2 regions of the Lysobacter enzymogenes genome follow, and region 2 is predicted to be linked to the other one. Evidence: riboswitches for the same ligand, from Rfam matches in the RefSeq annotation. Region 2 holds a riboswitch; the other holds the start of a gene.
The links. Region 2 has a riboswitch for glycine ahead of gcvP (aminomethyl-transferring glycine dehydrogenase). Riboswitches for the same ligand answer to the same signal wherever they lie in the genome.
Positions count from the first base shown of each region.

Region 1 (9,164 bases), 1.7 Mb from region 2:
CGCGCCGCGCCTGCAGGCGTGAACCGCAGCGCGATGCGCGTGCCATCCCACCGCAAGCGCAAGCCGCGTCGCAACGCCCGCATTGCGCAATTGCCGCGCGCGCGATGCGCGTGGTACCTAGTCGCGATGGATTACGCACTGCCCCAGGGCGAACTCGACACCCTGTTCGCCGGACCGCAATCGGTCGGTTCCGAGCAACGCCGCGACCTTGTCGCCCTCATCCTCGAACGCCTGCGCCAGCGCTTCGGCGAACGCCTGCTCGCGGTCGCGCTGTACGGCTCCACCGCGCGCGACAGCGACGGGCCGTATTCGGACCTGGAGCTGTGGGCGGTGCTCGACGACGCCGCGTTCGGCGCCGACTTCGACGAGTCGCTGGAGTGGGTGCACGGCCGCGGCAAGGCCGAGGTCAACCTGATGTCGCGCAGCGCGGTGGAAGCGTTCGCGCGCGAAGTCGACGAGGCCTGGCCGATCAGCCACGGCCAGTTCGTGCACGCGCGCGCGCTGTGGATCGCGCCGGACCACGGCGCGCTGTTCGAGACCTTGCGCTCGTTGGCCGCGCATCCCGACGACGCGGCGGTGGAACGGGCCATGGCCGAGATCGTGGTCGGCGAGCTGTACGAATTGGTCGGCAAGCTGCGCAACCGCTACGCGCGCAAGCCGCTGGCGCTCCTGGCCGGCGAATTCGCCGTGCACCTGGCCTGCCTGGTCGGCCTGGCCGAGCGCCACGTCTACGCCTGCGCCGGCACGATGTTCGACGAAGCCGCCGACCTGCCGGGACCGGACGGCGCGGTGGAGCTGTACCGGCTGGTCGCGCGCGGCGAACTCGGCGATGAAGCGGTGCTGGTCGCGGCGCTGGAGCGGGCCTGGACCGGGGTCGAAGCCTGGGCGCACGAGGTCGCGCTGGTCGAAGCGCTGCAGCGGCGCTGTGTGGCGGGCGAGCGCTGAGGGGCGGGCGGATTCGTCGCGGCGGACAGGACAGCGTCGGGCCTGAAGGCCCTCCCACGACAAGCCCCCGCAGCGAAGGTCCTCCCACAGCGAAGGTCCTCCCATAGCGAAGGTCCTGCTAGAACAACGTCCTCCCAGAACAAGACCTTCCTGGAACAAGGTCGTCCCGCAGCGGCCGAGGCCCCGGGGCTGTTGTGGGAGGGCCTTTCAGGCCCGACGCTTTCGGCTCAGCTCGCCGCGCACCCATCCGCGCTACCCTCGCCCCATGCCGCCCCTGTTCCATCCCTGGCTGCGCGAAGCCCGCCTCGCCGCCCTGCGCGGCGGCGGCTGGCGGCGCTGGCGCGGCGGTCTGGCGATGCTGGCGGCGATCGCCGCGGCCGGCCCGCTGTTGCGCGCGTTCGGCGGCGAAGCCGCCGCCCTGCCGGCCGCCGTGCCGAGACTGATCGCGCAGCTGCCGCTGCCGTTCGCCCTGCTCGCGCTTGCCTGGGCCTACGCCAGCGCCCGCGCGCGCCTGGGCGCGCTCGACGACCGCCTGCGCCACGGCTGGTGGGCGGCCGCGCCGATCGCGCCGGCGCGCATCGCCCGCACCCTGGTCCTGCTCGCCGCGCTCGGCGTCGCGGCGGCGCTGTCGGCGACCGCCGCGTTGCTGCTCGCGCTCGACGGCGACGGCGCGCGCCTGCGCACCGCGTTCGCGGTGCTCGCCGCCGGCCTCGTGCCCGGCGTCGCGTTCGGGCTGGCGGCGGCGCTGCGCCAGCGCCGCCGGCCGGCGCAGCGGGTGCGCGAAGGCGCGCGCGAGCCGCTGTTCGGCCTGCGCTGGCTCGACGACGCGCGCCTGCCGCACCTGAGCGACTGGCAGCGGCGCGAGGCGCTGCTGCGTTGGCGCCGCGGCGGCCACGCCTGGATGATCGGCGCAGTGCTGATGGCGCTGCCGGGCTCGACCGCGCTGGCCAGCGGCGCCGGCGTGTTGCTGATCGCCACCGCGCTGGCCTGGTTCAGCCTGCTCGCGCAGGCCTGCGCCGCGGCGAGCGTCGCCGCCGCGCGCGCGCTGGCGGCCTTGCCGGTGCCGCGCCGCGGTTTCGCCCGCGCGGCCTGGCGCTATCCGGCCTTCGCGTTCGCCTGCGCCTGCGCGCTGGCGGCGCTGGGCGCGGGCCTGCTCGGTCTGGGCTGGCGCGCCGCGCCGGCGTGGCTGGTCGCCGTCGCGCTGCTGTGTCTGCCGGCATTGGCGGCCCTGCGCGCGGGGGCGCGCCGATGAGTCCAGTCCTGGAACTGCAAGGCCTGCACCACCGCTACGACCAGCACGCGGTGCTGCACGGCATCGACCTGGCCCTGGCGCCGGGCGATTTCGCCGCGCTGATCGGCCCCAACGGTTCGGGCAAGACCACCTTGCTGCACTGCCTGGCCGGCCTGTTGCGGGCGAGCGCGGGACGGGTGCTGATCGGCGGCCACGACCTCGACCGCGACCCGCTCGCGGCCAAGCGCGCGCTCGGCTTCGCGGTCGATCCGGCGCGGCTGCCGCCGCTGCTGAGCGGCCGCGAATGCCTGCGCCTGTTCGCCGGCGCGCGCGGCCTGGACGCGATACCCGAACCGACCCTGGCGCTGTGCGCGACGCTGTCGCTGCAGCCGATGCTCGACCGCCGCATCGGCCAGTACTCGCTGGGCACGCGGCAGAAACTGGCGATCGCGCTGGGCCTGCTCGGCGAACCGCCGCTGCTGGTGCTGGACGAACCGCTCAACGGCCTGGACCCGCTCAGCGCCTACGCGCTCAAGCGCCACCTGCAGGAGCTGGCGCGCGAACGCGGGGTGGCGGTGTTGCTGGCCACGCATTCGCTGGACGTGGCCGAGCGCTTCATCACCCGCGCCGCGCTGCTGGTCGAAGGACGCTTGCGGCGGCAGTGGGGCGCGGGCGAACTCGATGCGATCCGCGCCGACCCAGCGCGCTCGCTGGAGCAATCGATGGTGCAGGCGCTGGCGGGCGATTGAGATGCCAGGCGACGTGAGCTCCTTGTAGGAGCGGCGCAAGCCGCGACCGCGACACTGCGCTTGCGGCGCCACCGGCCATTGCCTGCGGAACCTACGACCGTGACTTCCGGTTTGCGTCGTATGCGCAGTGTCGCGGTCGCGGCTCGCGCCGCTCCTACAGGGGTTTCCCGCCGTTCGCGGCGGCGCTTGCGGTTCGTTTCGCCGCATTCGCCTGATACCATGCCGGCGTTCGCAGAAGAGAGGCGCCGGCTCCGGCCGCCGCCCGCCGAAGGCGCAGGCTCCCATAATCGCTCAGGCCCGGTCCGCCGACCGGAACACTGCAACGACATCGCCGATCTGGAGAGAGGCCGCTTCGACGGCCCACCGAAGGGGCAAGCGGCCCGGCCATGCCGGCGCCGCGCAAACTCTCAGGTAAAAGGACAGCGGGAGCGGCGCCGCGGCCGAGGCTGCGGAAACCGATGCGCATCGCTGCGCGCGCTCCGGCGCGCGCGGTCCCGCCGTCCGCCTGCGTCCGCTCCGCGGCGCGGCGTCCGCGCGCATCCGTCTCCGTCGCCGCCGCGGTTTCCCGATCCTCGCCGGAGACCCGCCCGTGTTGCTGCAGATCATCTACCTCATCGCCATCAGCGCCGAAGCCATGACCGGCGCGCTCGCCGCCGGCCGCCGGCGCATGGACTTGTTCGGCGTGGTCATCATCGCCTGCGTCACCGCGCTCGGCGGCGGCTCGCTGCGCGACATCGTGCTCGGCCACTATCCGCTGGGCTGGGTGCGCCATCCCGAGTACCTGGGCTACACCGTCGGCGCCGCGTTCGCGGCGACGTTCCTGGCGAAGAAATTGCACTATTTACGCCGTACCTTCCTGTGGCTGGACGCGCTGGGCCTGATCGCGTTCACCCTGATCGGCTGCGCGGTCGCGCGCGAAGCCGGCCACCAGCCGGCGATCGTGGTCGTCGCCGGCATGCTCACCGGCGCGTTCGGCGGCGTGTTGCGCGACGTGCTGTGCAACGAGATTCCGCTGGTGTTCCAGCGCGAACTGTACGCGGTGATCTCGCTGCTGACCGGCATGGCGTATCTGGGGTTGCTGCGCCTGGGCGTGGCCGAGAACGTCGCGGTGCTGGCCTGCCTCGGCGGCGGCTTCGCGGTGCGCCTGCTGGCGATCCGCTACGAATGGGAAATGCCGAAGTTCGTCTACCAGTGACTCATTCGGCCAGCGCCTGAGCGACGCGTTCGCGCAGCGCCGGCACCAGTTCGCGCTCGAACAACGGGTTGCGCTTGAGCCACAGGTTGTTGCGCGGGCTCGGGTGCGGCAGCGCGAGCAGGCGCGGCCAACGCTCGCGCCAGGCCATGACCGCTTCGGTCAACGAAGCGGCATCCGGCAGGTGCCAGGCTTGCGCGTACTGGCCGATGGCCAGGGTCAGCCGCAGCTCGCGCAGATGCGGCGACAGCTTCGCCTGCCACGCCGGCGCGCATTCGGGCCGCGGCGGCAGGTCGCCGGACTTGCCCTTGCCGGGATAGCAGAACCCCATCGGCACGATCGCCACGCGCGCGGCGTCGTAGAAGGTGGCGCGATCCAGCCCCAGCCAATCGCGCAAGCGCTCGCCGCTGGCGTCGTCGAACGGAATCCCGGATTCGTGCACCTTGCGTCCCGGCGCTTGCCCCGCGATCAACAGCCGCGAGGTGGCGCTGGCCTGCAGCACCGGCCGCACGCCGTGCGGCAGATGCGCGGCGCACAGGGTGCAGGCGCGGATGTCGCGCAGCAGGGTGGGGAGGGGCTGCATCGGCTTATGGTAGTTCGGGTTCGCGATTCGTTTCTTCGCGCTCTTCATCCCCGCCTTCGCGGGGGTGACGGTAGGTGGGGCGCGGTGGCTCGTAGCCGGTCCCGATTCCCGATTCCCCAAAAAACTGCGCCGGCCCGAAGGCCGGCGCAGTGATGCGAAGCGAAAACCGTCACTCGGTGATATCGCGATCCTTCGTCTCCGGCAGGAACAGCGCGCCGATCACCACCGTGAACGCCGCCACCACCACCGGATACCACAGGCCGCTGTAGATGTTGCCGGTGGCCGCGACGATCGCGAACGCGGTGAACGGCAGGAAGCCGCCGAACCAGCCGTTGCCGATGTGGTACGGCAGCGACATCGAGGTGTAGCGGATGCGGGTCGGGAACAGTTCCACCAACCATGCCGCGATCGGGCCGTAGACCATCGTCACCAACAGCACCAGGAAGGTCAGCAGCGCGATCACCATCGGCTTGTTCATCTGCGCCGGGTCGGCCTTGGCCGGGTAGCTGGCGGCGGCCAGCGCGTCGGTCAACTGCTTGCCGAAGGCTTCGGACTGGCTCTTGAACGCGGCGCTGTCGAGCGCTTCGCCCTCGAAGCTGGTCAGGACGGTGCCGCCGATGCTGACCGTGGCGACGCTGCCGGCCGCGCCGGGCGCGTTCTGGTACGGAATGCCCTTCTTCGCCAGCGCCGACTTGATCACGTCGCAGGACTGCTTGAACGTGGCCTTGCCGACCGGGTCGAACTGGAACGCGCAGCGCGCCGGATCGGCGGTGACGGTGACCGGCGAGGCGGCGACCGCGGCTTCCAGCGCCGGATTGACGTTGTGGGTGAGCGCCTTGAACACCGGGAAATAGGTCACCACCGCGATCAGGCAGCCGCCGAGCACGATCACCTTGCGTCCGATCTTGTCCGACAGCCAGCCGAAGAAGATGAAGCCGCCGGTCGCCAGCGCCAGCGCGATGGCGATGAAGATGTCGGCCTGGTTGGGGTCCATGCCGAGCGTCTTGGTCAGGAAGAACAGCGAGTAGAACTGGCCGCCGTACCACACCACCGCCTGGCCGGCGGTCGCGCCGAGCAGGGCCAGCAACGCGATCTTGCCGTTCTTGGAGAAGAAGCTCTCGGTGATCGGCGCCTTGGAGGTCTTGCCTTCGGCCTTCATCTGCTGGAACAGCGGCGACTCGGCCAGCTGCATGCGGATCCACACCGACACGCCGAGCAGGATCACCGAGACCCAGAACGGAATGCGCCAGCCCCAGGCTTCGAACGCGTCCTTGCCCAGGTAATTGCGGCAGCCCCAGATCACCAGCAGCGACAGGAACAGGCCGATGGTCGCGGTGGTCTGGATGAAGCTGGTGTACAGGCCGCGCTTGCCGTTGGGCGCGTGCTCGGCCACGTAGGTCGCCGCGCCGCCGTACTCGCCGCCCAGGGCCAGGCCCTGCAGCAGGCGCAGCACGATCAGGATGATCGGCGCGAGGATGCCCAGCGTCGCGTAACTGGGCAGGATGCCGACCAGGAACGTCGACAGGCCCATCAGCACGATGGTGACCAGGAAGGTGTACTTGCGCCCGATCATGTCGCCGAGGCGGCCGAACACCAGCGCGCCGAACGGCCGCACCGCGAAGCCGGCGGCGAACGCGAGCAGGGCGAAGATGAACTGGCTGGTCTCGTTGAGGCCGCCGAAGAACTGCTTGCCGATGATCACGGCGAGCGAGCCGTACAGATAGAAGTCGTACCACTCGAACACGGTGCCGAGGCTGGAGGCGAAGATCACCTTGCGGTGGTCCTTGGTGAGCGGCGCCGAATGCGCGCCGGCGGTGGTGCTGGACATGGGCTGTTCCCCCGAACAGTGGATGGAAGCGGGTTGTGGCCCGCCGGGGCGTTTTGTTTTCGTCTTGCCGCGCGGCGTCGTACCGACCGCGTCGAATCCTTCATCCCGTCATCCTCGCGAACGCGGGGATCCAGGGCATTTCGTGCGAGAACGCTGGAGGTTCCTGGACTCCCGCCTGCGCGGGGACGACGATTCCGGGGCGACGCGGTCGCCGCCCCGGCATGGCTTCGATCAGAAGCTGTACTTCACATGCGTCTGCAAGCGATTGAGCTCGCCCTTCTCGCCGGTCTCGATCTCGCGCTGGCCCCAGATGTACTCCGCGCCGATGTCGAGCTTCGGGATCGGGGTGTAGATCAGGTTGACGTGCGCGGACTGCGCCGACTTGGTGATGCCCAATCCGGTCAGCGCGGTCTGGTTGTCGTACTGCGCCCGCGAATAGAACAGGTTGCCGCGCAGCTTCGGGCTGAACACGTGGCGCCAGCCGACGAAGCCGGCGACCAGGTCGATGTTCTCCAGGTCGCCGGTGGCGTCGAGCACCGCGTCGTTGTTGAGCGCCAGGCCGACGTAGCGGCCGATGCCGCTGCCGGCGGTGACCATGTAGCGCAAGTCGTCGCTGGCGCCGACGTTCCACTTGCCCGACACGCTCAGGCCGTAGCCGGTGGTGCTGTCGTTGATCCGGCCGGACTGGTACTTGAGCTGCCGCGCCAGCGCGCCGACGCTGAAGTGGCCCCAGTCGCCCTTGGCGGTGTAGCGCGCGGTCACGTCGGGCACCGCGCCGTCGTCGCCGGCGACCTGGGCCATGTTGCCGCGGAACGGCGTGTACACCGTCTCCGGATTCTCGACCGAGAACGACCACGGCCCGCTGGTGTAACGCAACTGCGCCTGGCGCACGAACACCGTGCCCTCGGTCGGGCCGAGGAAGTCGACCGTGTCCGGCAGCGCGTTGGCGTCCTGGAAGTTCGACCAGGTCTGGCCGGCCAGCCACTTGTTCCAGGTCACGTAAGCGTGGCGCAGGGTCAGCGCGTAGGTGTTGGTGGCGACCTCGTTGCCGGTGAACGCGGTCGAGCCGCCGCCGAACAGATCGAATTCCAGGTAACCCTTGAGCTTGTCGCCGCTGTCCAGGTCGGTGTCGGCGGCGAACCAGAAGCGCGAGAAGTTCGCGCCCATGTCGGTGTCGCTGCCGCCCTCGCGGGTGGCCTTGGCGCCGACCGGGATCGCCTTGGGCACGTAGAACAGGCGGCCGACCGAACCGTCGGCGATGTCGCCGGCGTCGGTCGAGGTCACCGACGCGTCGAGCTTGATGAAGCCGCCGTAGCTGAAACGCGTGCCCGGATTGGCCGAGGGACTGATGGTGGTGGCCTGGATCGGATTCTTGACCGCCGGCGCCGGCGCCGGCGTCGCCGCGATCGCGGGCGCCGCGGCCTGTGCGGCCCTGACCTCGGTGACCTGGGTCTGCACTTGCTGCTGCGAGACCAGTTGCTGGACCATGCGCTCCAGTTCGGCCACGCGCGCTTCGAGTTGCTGTTCCTTGGCGGTCTGGGCCAGGACGTGGCCCGGCAGCATCAGCGCCAGCAGCACGCAGGACGCCAGCAGCGAGCGGCCGCGCCCGGCGTGATTTGCAGCGCGCGCCCCCGCGCCGCATGTGAGCAGGCTAGACAACATCGTGATTCCCTCCCGAGGAATGCCGTCCGGAACGAACGGCCGCGGCCAGCCTGCGCGCCGCGGCGGCGGCGCCACCATTCGCCATTGGTCGAAAAAAGACGCCTGTCTGCGCGGCTTACGACCATCGTCTAAGAGCGCGGCGCTGCGTGGGATGTTGCGCTGCGGCACACTGAGGGCAGGTCGGGCGAGGCCGGACGCGGCGTCCGTCCGCTATCCTCTTCGGTCCCGCGTTCCACCCCTCGCGTCGTCCCCACGCAGCCACGGCATCTCGCACGGAGCCCCCATGAGCAACCCCGCCAGCGTCCATCCCGTCGATCCGGCCTTCGCCGCGAACTCGCGCTACACGCGCGAGGAGTACGAGCGCCAGTACGCCGAGTCGGTGCGCGACCCGGACGCGTTCTGGGGCCGCGTCGCCGAGCGCCTGGACTGGTTCAAGCCGCCGACCAAGATCAAGAACGTCAGCTACGACCTCGGCGATTTCCGCATCAAGTGGTACGAGGACGGCGAACTCAACGTCAGCGTCAACTGCCTCGACCGCCACCTCGCCGCGCGCGGCGACAAGACCGCGCTGTTGTTCGAGCGCGACGATCCGAACCAGCCGGCCGAGCGCATCACCTATCGCGACCTGCACGCGCGCGTGTGCCGCCTGGCCAATGCGCTGCGCAACCTCGGCGTCGGCAAGGGCGACCGCGTCACCATCTACCTGCCGATGATTCCCGAGGCGGTGGTGGCGATGCTGGCCTGCGCGCGCATCGGCGCGATCCACACCGTGGTGTTCGGCGGCTTCGCCCCGAACTCCATCGCCGACCGCATCGCCGACAGCGCCAGCAAGTTGGTGATCACCTCCGACGAAGGCCTGCGCGGCGGCAAGAAGATCGCGCTCAAGGCCAACGTCGACGCCGCGCTGAAGCTGCCGGGCACCAACTCGGTCGAAACCGTGATCGTGGTGCGCCACACCGGCGCCGCGGTCGACA
Region 1 covers NZ_CP067396.1:5,919,436-5,928,599, reverse strand. The annotation lists gene JHW41_RS24715 (kanamycin nucleotidyltransferase C-terminal domain-containing protein) at 127-945, shown strand; gene JHW41_RS24710 (hypothetical protein) at 1,211-2,197, shown strand; gene JHW41_RS24705 (ABC transporter ATP-binding protein) at 2,194-2,925, shown strand; glycine riboswitch at 3,252-3,356, shown strand; gene JHW41_RS24700 (trimeric intracellular cation channel family protein) at 3,515-4,120, shown strand; gene JHW41_RS24695 (uracil-DNA glycosylase family protein) at 4,122-4,700, opposite strand; gene JHW41_RS24690 (MFS transporter) at 4,870-6,528, opposite strand; gene JHW41_RS24685 (DcaP family trimeric outer membrane transporter) at 6,760-8,091, opposite strand; gene acs (acetate--CoA ligase) at 8,474-9,164, shown strand, end outside.
Region 1: another riboswitch for glycine. It lies ahead of JHW41_RS24700 (trimeric intracellular cation channel family protein); the one in region 2 lies ahead of gcvP (aminomethyl-transferring glycine dehydrogenase).

Region 2 (9,164 bases):
TGCGATTCGCTTTCGGTCGGCTCGACCATCAGCGTGCCGGCGACCGGGAAGCTCAGGGTCGGGGCGTGGAAGCCGAAGTCGATCAGGCGCTTGGCCACGTCCTCGGCGCTGATGCCGGTGGCGTCCTTGAGCGGGCGCAGGTCGAGGATGCACTCGTGCGCGACCAGGCCGTTGCGGCCGGTGTAGAGCGTCTCGTAATGCGGTTCCAGGCGCTTGGCGATGTAGTTGGCGTTGAGCAGCGCGACCTGGGTCGCCTTGCGCAGGCCCTGCGTGCCCATCAGGGTCACGTACATCCACGAGATCGGCAGGATGCTGGCCGAGCCGTAGCTCGCCGCGCTGACCATGCCGACCGCGCCTTCGCCGTCGACCGTCTTGGGCAGGAACGGCGCGAGGTGCGACTTGACCGCGCACGGGCCGACGCCCGGGCCGCCGCCGCCGTGCGGGATGCAGAAGGTCTTGTGCAGGTTCAGGTGCGAAACGTCGGAACCCCACTTGCCCGGCTTGGCCACGCCGACCAGGGCGTTCATGTTGGCGCCGTCGGTGTACACCTGGCCGCCGTGCTGGTGGATGATCTGGCAGATCTCGACGACTTCTTCCTCGAACACGCCGTGCGTGGACGGGTAGGTCATCATGATCGCGGCCAGGCGGTCGCTGTACTTCTCGGCGTTGCGGCGGATGTCCTCGACGTCGACGTTGCCGTTGGCGTCGGTCTTGGTCACCACCACGGTCATGCCGCACATCTGCGCCGAGGCCGGGTTGGTGCCGTGGGCGGAGTCGGGGATCAGGCAGATGTCGCGATGGCCCTCGCCGCGCGAGCGGTGGTAGGCGCGGATCGCCAGCAGGCCGGCGTATTCGCCCTGCGCGCCGGAGTTGGGCTGCAGGCTGACCGCGTCGTAGCCGGTGCATTCCACCAGCATCGCTTCGAGTTCGTCGATCAGCTGCTTGTAGCCGGTGGTTTGATCGGCCGGCGCCAGCGGATGGATGTTGCCGAACTCCGGCCAGGTCACCGGGATCATCTCGGCGGTGGCGTTGAGCTTCATCGTGCACGAGCCCAGCGGGATCATGGTGCGATCCATCGCCAGGTCCTTGTCGGCCAGCGAGCGCATGTAGCGCAGCAGCTCGTGTTCGCTGTGGTGGGTGTTGAACACCGGGTGCTGCAGGAACGCGGAGGCGCGACGCAGCGCGGCCGGGATCGCGTCGGCGGTGGACGCGTCGAGCGCGTCGATGTCGAGCTTGGCGCCGAACAAGCCGGCCAGCGCGGTGAGGTCGTCGCGGGTGACGGTCTCGTCGAGGCTGATGCCGACGCTGCCGGCGTCGATCTCGCGCAGGTTGATGCGCGCGGCGCGGGCCTGGGCGTGGATCGCGGCGGCGTCGACGCCGTCGATGCGCAGGGTGTCGAAGAAGCCGTCGGCGACCTTTACCCCGGCCTGGCGCAGCGCGGCGGCGAGGATCGCGGCCTGGCGGTGGACGCGGCGGGCGATCCGGGTCAGGCCGTCGGGGCCGTGGTAGACCGCGTACATGCTCGCCATCACCGCCAGCAGCACCTGCGCGGTGCAGATGTTGCTGGTGGCCTTCTCGCGGCGGATGTGCTGCTCGCGGGTCTGCAGGGTCAGGCGGTAGGCCGGCTTGCCGTCGCTGTCGACCGACACGCCGATCAGGCGGCCCGGCATCGAGCGCTTGTAGGCGTCGCGGCAGGCCATGAAGCCGGCGTGCGGGCCGCCGAAGCCGAACGGCACGCCGAAGCGCTGGGTGTTGCCGACCACGATGTCGGCGCCGAATTCGCCCGGCGACTTCAGCAGCACCAGGGCGAGCAGGTCGCTGGCCACGGCCAGGATCGCGCCGCGCGCGTGCAGCGCGTCGGCGGTGGCCTGGTAATCGCCGAGGCCGCCGAAGGTGTCGGGGTATTGCAGCAGCGCGCCGAACACGTCGGCGCTCGCGGCCTCGCTGTCGTCGGCGACCAGCAGCTGGATCTCCAGCGGCTCGGCGCGGGTGCGCAGCACTTCCAGCGTCTGCGGATGCACGTTCTTCGAGACGAAGAAGGTATCGGACTTGGACTTGGCCGAACGCTTGGCCAGGGTCATCGCCTCGGCCGCGGCGGTGGCTTCGTCGAGCAGCGAGGCGTTGGCGATCTCCATCCCGGTCAGGTCGGCGACCATGGTCTGGAAGTTGATCAGCGCTTCCATGCGGCCCTGCGAGATTTCCGCCTGGTACGGCGTGTAGGCCGTGTACCACGCCGGGTTCTCCAGGATGTTGCGCAGGATGACGTTGGGGGTGTGGGTGCCGTAGTAGCCGCGGCCGATGAAGCTGCGGAGCACCTGGTTCTTCGCGGCGATGGCGCGGATCTTGGCCAGCGCTTCCACTTCGCCGATCGCCGGCGGCAGGGCCAGCGGCTGGGGGGACTTGATCGAGCCGGGGACGATGGCGTCGGTCAGTGCTTCGAGCGAGGCGTAGCCGACCTGCTCGAGCATGTGGCCGATTTCGGCGTCGTTGGGGCCGATGTGGCGCTCGATGAAGGCGTCGTGGTGCTCGAGATCGCGCAGGGTCGAATGAGTCATGGGCAGGGGGCGTCCTAAGGCAACGTGCGGTGCCGCACGCGAGGCGCCCCTCTGTCCTTTTGCCTGAGAGTTTGGAAGCGTGCTGCGGCGCAGGCCGCTTGGGGGAGGGGGGCCGCTGGGGCCGCTCCTGTCCGCGCTCGCTTCGTGCCCCTTCGGCGCCGGTTCCGTCCGCGATGCCGCTGCGGCCGGGCGGTCTCTCCAGAGTTTTGTACACGCGGCGGTCTGGGGCCTGAGCGATTACGGGCGTTGCGCCTTCGGCAGCGGCCGGCCGGGGTGCCCGGGGCGGACGCTTCTCCCACCGCGTGGTCGAAGCGGGGATTATAGCCGTTGCCGAGGCGCGGTTGGGGGGCTGCCCGGGGGCGGCCCGAAGCCGCTGTAGGAGCGGCGCGAGCCGCGACCGCGGGGCGGCCGATTGCGCCGTAGGCGGGGTGTCGCGGTCGCGGCTTGCGCCGCTCCTACAGGGGCTTGCGGACAGATCGAAACAAGCCCGGAGCCGATCAGCGGCACCGCGCGGGAGTATGCTGTCGGCCCCCATTCATGCGATGAGGCCCGGCCATGGCCGCGCGACCGTTCCGCCTGCTGCAACTCGACCACGTGGTGCTGCGCGTGCGCGACACCGCGGCGATGGTGGCGTTCTACTGCGAGGTGCTCGGCTGCAGCGTGGAGCGGCGCCAGGACGAGATCGGCCTGGTCCAGTTGCGCGCCGGCGATTCGTTGATCGACCTGGTCGACGTCGAGGGCAAGATCGGCCGCCTCGGCGGCGCCGCGCCGGGCGAGCAGGGCCGCAACATGGACCACCTGTGCCTGCGCGCCGAACCGTTCGACCGCGAGGCCATCGCGGCGCACCTCGCCGCCCACGGCGCGCGCATCGGCGAGTTCGGCTCGCGCTACGGTGCCGAGGGCGAGGGTCCCTCGCAGTACCTGTACGACCCGGAAGGCAACATGGTCGAGCTGAAGGGCCCGCCCGACGCCCCGGTCGCGGCCTGAGCGCGGGGCGATGAGCGCAGATTCGATGAGCGCGGACCCGATGAGCGCAGACCCGATGAGCCCGGCTGGCCAGAGCCCGACCTGCCCGAGCGCGGCCGCATGAGCGCGGACGCCGCCAAAACGCCGATCCCGATCCGCCGCCTGGCCCTGCTGCTGGGCGGGCTGGCGATGTTCGGGCCGTTCTCGATCGACACCATCTTCCCGGCGTTTCCGGCGATGGGCGCGCAACTGGGCGCGGACAAGCTGCAGATGCAGCAGACCATCAGCGTGTACCTGGTGGCTTATGCGTTGATGAGCATCGTGCATGGGCCGCTGTCGGATGCGATCGGGCGGCGGAAGGTGATTTTGGGTGGGTTGGCGGTCTTTACGTTGGCTTCGGCTGCGTGCGCGTTGGCCACGGATCTGCCTACTTTGCTTTTCTTTCGCGCGGTACAAGGGCTGTCGGCGGGTGTTGGCCTGATCGTCGGCCGCGCCGTCATCCGCGACCTGCTGCACGGCGACGACGCGCAGCGGTTGATGAGCCAGGTGATGATGATCTTCGGCATCGCCCCGGCGATCGCGCCGGTGATCGGCGGCTGGATCCTGGGCTGGTCGCACTGGCCGGCGATCTTCTGGTTCCTGGTCGCGTTCTCGGTGGCGCTGTGGGCGGCGGTGGCGCTGCTGCTGCCGGAAACCCACCCGCCGCAGGCGCGCTTGGCGCTCAAGCCCAAGCGCCTGATGCGCGACTACGTGGCGATCTTCCTCAACCCGCGCTTCCAGCGCCTGACCGCGGTCGGCGCGTTCAACTTCGGCGCGCTGTTCCTGTACATCGCCTCGGCGCCGGCGTTCGTGCTCGACATCCTCAAGCTCGGCGAGCGCGACTTCGCCTGGTTCTTCGTGCCGACCATCGGCGGCATGGTCGCCGGTTCGTTCGTGTCCGGGCGCGCGGCCGGCAAGGTCAGCGGCGACCGCCTGGTCGACATCGGCTTCGCCTGCTGCGCGCTCGCCATCGCCTTGAACCTGGGCTACAACCTGTGGACCGACGCGCCGCGGGTGCCGTGGGCGGTCGCGCCGATGTGCATCGGCGCGTTCGGCATCGCCCTGGTGTTCCCGATCGTGACCTTGTCGATCCTCGACATGTACCCGCACCAGCGCGGCTCGGCGTCCTCGCTGCAGGCCTTCGCCGGACTGGTGGTCAACGCGCTGCTGGCCGGGGTGATCTCGCCGCTGCTGAGCGACAGCGCGCTGCACCTGGCGGTGGCGGCCTCGGGCCTGACCGCGGTGGGGTGGCTGTTCTGGCGCTGGGAAGCCTGGGTGTCGCGCAACCGCGTGGCGCGCGTGCCCGAGGACGCGGTGGTGATCGAGCCGCAGGATTCGTTGTAGCCGTCAGGTCGTGCTGCCGTGGCGGTCGTTTTCTGCAAAAGCGGCGCGCGGCGCGACCGCGAACCGTCGCTTACGGCGCAAACGGGCAACCCCGCAGTCGCGGCTTGCGACGCTCCTGCATTCGGATACCGGCCACCGGCCAAGCCCGGCAAGCCCATGCCCGGCTTCGGGGACTAAGCTGTAGCCACCGCGGCGCGCACGGCGCCGCACCGGCAGCCAGGCCGCGCCACGCGCTCCCAGCCATGTGCATTCGCTCATGCAGGAGCAACCGCCATGGCGCAACGCGTTCCTTTCCACCTGTTCGACGTTTCGGTGCGCGAGCGCATCGAACTGAGCCCGTCGATGCTGCGCTTCGTCTTCGCCGGCCCGTCGCTGGCGCAGGCGCGCAGTTTCGGGCCGGACCAACGCATCAAGATCTTCTTCCCCAACGCCGCCGGCGAGCTCAGCGTGCCGCGCGGCGAGGACTGGTACGCGCGTTACCGCGACCAGCACGAGGCCCAGCGCGCGCCGATGCGCACCTACACCATCCGCGCCTTGCGGCCGGACGCGAGCGAACTGGACGTGGACTTCGCCGCCCACGGCGACAGCGGTCCGGCCTCGAGCTGGGCGCTGCGCGCGCGCCCCGGCGACCGGGTGCTGCTGCTGGCGCCGCACGCCAGCCAGGACGACAGCGGCGGGGTCGAATGGCGCCCGCCGGCGGACGTGCGCGAGGTGCTGCTGATCGCCGACGAGACCGCGCTGCCGGCGGTGGCCGGCATCCTCGAATCGCTGGCCGCGCAGCCGCGCCCGCCGAAAGTGCGCGCCTACATCGAAGTGCCGCTGCGCGCCGACGTGGTCGATCTGGTCGGCCCGGGCGACATGCGCATCCATTGGCTGCCGCGCGCCGAACGGCGCGACGAACCGCCTGCCGACTACGGCGCGCGCCTGGTCGAAGCGATCCGCGCGGCGCAGCTGACGCCGGCGCAGGCGGGCGAGGGCGGCGAGGCGTTGGCGGAGGTCGATGTGGACCGCGAGATCCTGTGGGAACAGGCGGCGGCGACCGCCTCGGGCTTCTACGCCTGGATCGCCGGCGAGGCGGGAGCGGTGATGGCGATCCGGCGGCATCTGGTCGGCGAGCGCGGGTTCGCGAAGTCGGCGATCAGTTTCATGGGGTATTGGCGCAAGGGGCGGGTGCTGGATTGAGCGAGGGCGGCGGCATGTGTTGCTGATGCCGTTGCTTTGCCGTTGCTTTTTCCTTTGCTTGGCCGCCACCTTGCATGCGGCCCCTGTTGCGCAGACCCGGAGGGCGCGCGCATGGATGCGCGCGTGCGCCATCGGGCATGGATGCCCCTTATGGCGCATCCCCGCGCCCGGTGCTGGACTTAGTGGCTTGTGACCTTAAACAAGCGTTTTTCTTTGGCTGCTGGTCTCTAACCTCAAGTGCATCACCTCAGTGAGGCACTGTGAATGGGTCAGCAGTATTCGCATCTGAGCGCAGAAGAGCGCGGGGCCATCATGGTCTTGATCGCCCAAGGGGCGAGCGGACGGCAAATCGCCCAGACGTTGGGTCGGGCGCAAAGCACAATTGCTCGCGAGTTGCGCCGTAATGGGTTTCGGTCCCATTCGGGGCCGCCGCTGCGCGGACGCCCTCGTTTCGACCCTGGCTACGATGCGACCCGGGCGGGCCGGCGGGCCCAGCGACTGCGGCGACGGGCGCGGGTGCGCCGCAAGCTGCGACGCGACACCGTGCTGTGGCGACGCGTGCGCTATTGGCTGGAACGGTGCTGGTCGCCGCAACAGATTGCCGACAAACTGCGGGATCTGTACCCGGACCGGCCCTGGCTGCGCGTGTCGCACGAAACGATCTATACCGCGATTTATGCGATGCCGCGCGGCGAATTGCGCCGCCAGGTGACCCGTCTGCTGCGGCAGGGGCGCAAGTCCGGCCGCCGCACGCGCCAGGGAAGCGACGCCCGCGGCCATCTGCCGGATCTGCCCAACATCCGCCTGCGGCCGCCGGCCGCGCATGAGCGCCTGATGCCGGGGCATTGGGAGGGCGACCTGATCGTGGGCGCGCACAACCGCTCGGCGATTGGGGTATTGGTCTGCCGCCGCACCTTGTACGTCAAGCTGGTCAAGCTCGCCGACGCGACCGCGCACACGGTGCTGGAGGCCTTCAGCTCGGCGTTCGAAGGCGTGCCGGAAAGTTTGAAGAAGACCTTGACCTACGACCAGGGCAAGGAAATGGCATCGCATCGGCAGTTGAGCGAACGCACTGGTTTAGCGATCTACTTCGCCGACCCCCATAGCCCGTGGCAACGCGGAACCTGCGAAAACACCAACGGCTTGTTGCGGCAATACTTTCCCAAGGGCACCGATCTGTCGGTGCATTCTGCGCAGCGCCTCAAAGAGGTGGCGTGGGAAATGAACAACCGCCCCCGCCGTAGCCTGGGCAGGCGCTCGCCCGTCGAGGTGCTCTATGAGGAACTCAAAAACCCGCGGGCGCAGGGTGATGCACTTGGACATTGACTCCGCCACTACTTTCTTTTGTCGCGCTGACAAAAGAAAGTAGCTCGGCCGCTTGCGGACGAAAGCTTTGGATGGTGGCTTGTCGTCGCGCGAAACATCGATAACGGCGAAAGCAGCAGCAAAATCAAAATGGGTTCCGGCTTTCGCCGGAATGACGGGCGAGGGGTTGCGTATCCGACTGTAGGAGCGGCGCGAGCCGCGACCGCGGCAACGCAACCAAGGTGAAACTTTCACTGTGTTTGCCGTGGCGCGGTCGCGGCTTGCGCCGCTCCTACAAGGGGCGTGCCGCGGTGGGATTCGTCTTTGCGTGTGCGTGTGCGTGCGCGTGCGCGTGACGACAAGCGAAGATCCAGAGCTTCCGTCCGCAAGCGGCCGGGTCACTTTCTTTGTCTTAAGCCACAAAGAAAGTAACCAAAGAAAAGGCCTTATCTTTTTCGGATCAAGAGCCACTAGGGCTCGAAAGGGGCGCGGGGCCGCGCCATAAGGGACATCCTGTCCCATGGCGCGCGTGCGCATCCATGCGCACGCCCTCCGGGGCTGCGGGACATGGGCTTCGCGTGGAGTTACGTCCGAGCGAATAGCAACAACAACATCAATGACAACGGCAACAGCTGCAATAGCGGCCTATGGCGATTTCAGCGAAAACTCACAGCAACCCCGGGTCGGTGATCCCGTGCGCGCCGGTCTCCACCCGCCCCGCGATGCGGCGGAAATACTCCGGATCGTTCGCGTCGGTCAGTACGAAGTCGTACCACTGGCAGCTCTCGTCGAGCCGGATCGGCCGGTAGCGCAGCGAGCCCGCGCCGAGCCGCTCCAGGCGCCGGTCGTACAGGCCGTACTGGTCGACCAGTTCCAGCCGCAGCGGCTTGCGGCCCGGGTTGCGCAAGGCCAGCACCAGCTTGCGATGGCGCACGCGCAGGTCGGGGATCGTGGTCGCGCTGGGGTTGGCGCCGTGCAGCGAACCGCGGAATTCGCGGTAGAAGCCGTTCGGCCCGAACACTTGCAGCGCGTAGGCGCGCTCGCCGCCGCTGCGCAAGGGCCAGTCGCCGTTGAGCGAGCGGCCGGGTTCGATGGTGTAGCGGCGCGGCACCGCGTCGGGGTCGAGCAGGTCGTAGACGTGGAACACCGCCGCGGCGCGGCCGCTGTTGCCGAAGCTCAGGCGCAGCGAGCGCGCGTCGCGGTCGAAGCGCTCGCCGACGTGCAGGTCGTACGGCAGCGCGCGCGAAGGCTTGATGCCGGCGTCCTGCCGCGCCGCACTCGGCGTCGCCGGCGGCTTGGGCGCGGGCAGTTTGCTCTGCTCGGCGACGATGCGGTCGGCATCGCCGGTGTAGGGCAGGGTCGGGATCGGTTCGTTGTTCGGGTTCTCGAAGTTGAACGCGGTGGTGAGGTCGCCGCAGACCGCGCGCCGCCACGGGCTGATGTTCGGCTCGATCACGCCGAAGCGCTTTTCCAGGAAGCGGATCACCGAAGTGTGGTCGAACACCTGCGAGTTGATCCAGCCGCCGCGGCTCCACGGCGAGATCGCGTACATCGGCACGCGCGGGCCCAGGCCGTAGGGACGGTCGTAGTAGACCGCCGGATCGGCGGAGGTGCCGTGCGAGGGGCCGGTGCGGGCGAAGTGGTGCTCGCCGCGCAGGTCGACGGTGGAACCGCCGAGCGGCTTGCGCTGCGCGTCCAGCGCCGGCGGCGCCGGCGGCGGCACGTGGTCGAAGAAGCCGTCGTTCTCGTCGAAGTTGACGATCAGCACGGTGC
Region 2 covers NZ_CP067396.1:4,209,985-4,219,148, reverse strand. The annotation lists gene gcvP (aminomethyl-transferring glycine dehydrogenase) at 1-2,555, opposite strand, end outside; glycine riboswitch at 2,764-2,863, opposite strand; gene JHW41_RS17340 (VOC family protein) at 3,111-3,542, shown strand; gene JHW41_RS17335 (multidrug effflux MFS transporter) at 3,642-4,904, shown strand; gene JHW41_RS17330 (siderophore-interacting protein) at 5,178-6,086, shown strand; gene JHW41_RS17325 (IS30 family transposase) at 6,351-7,412, shown strand; gene JHW41_RS17320 (phosphocholine-specific phospholipase C) at 8,059-9,164, opposite strand, start outside.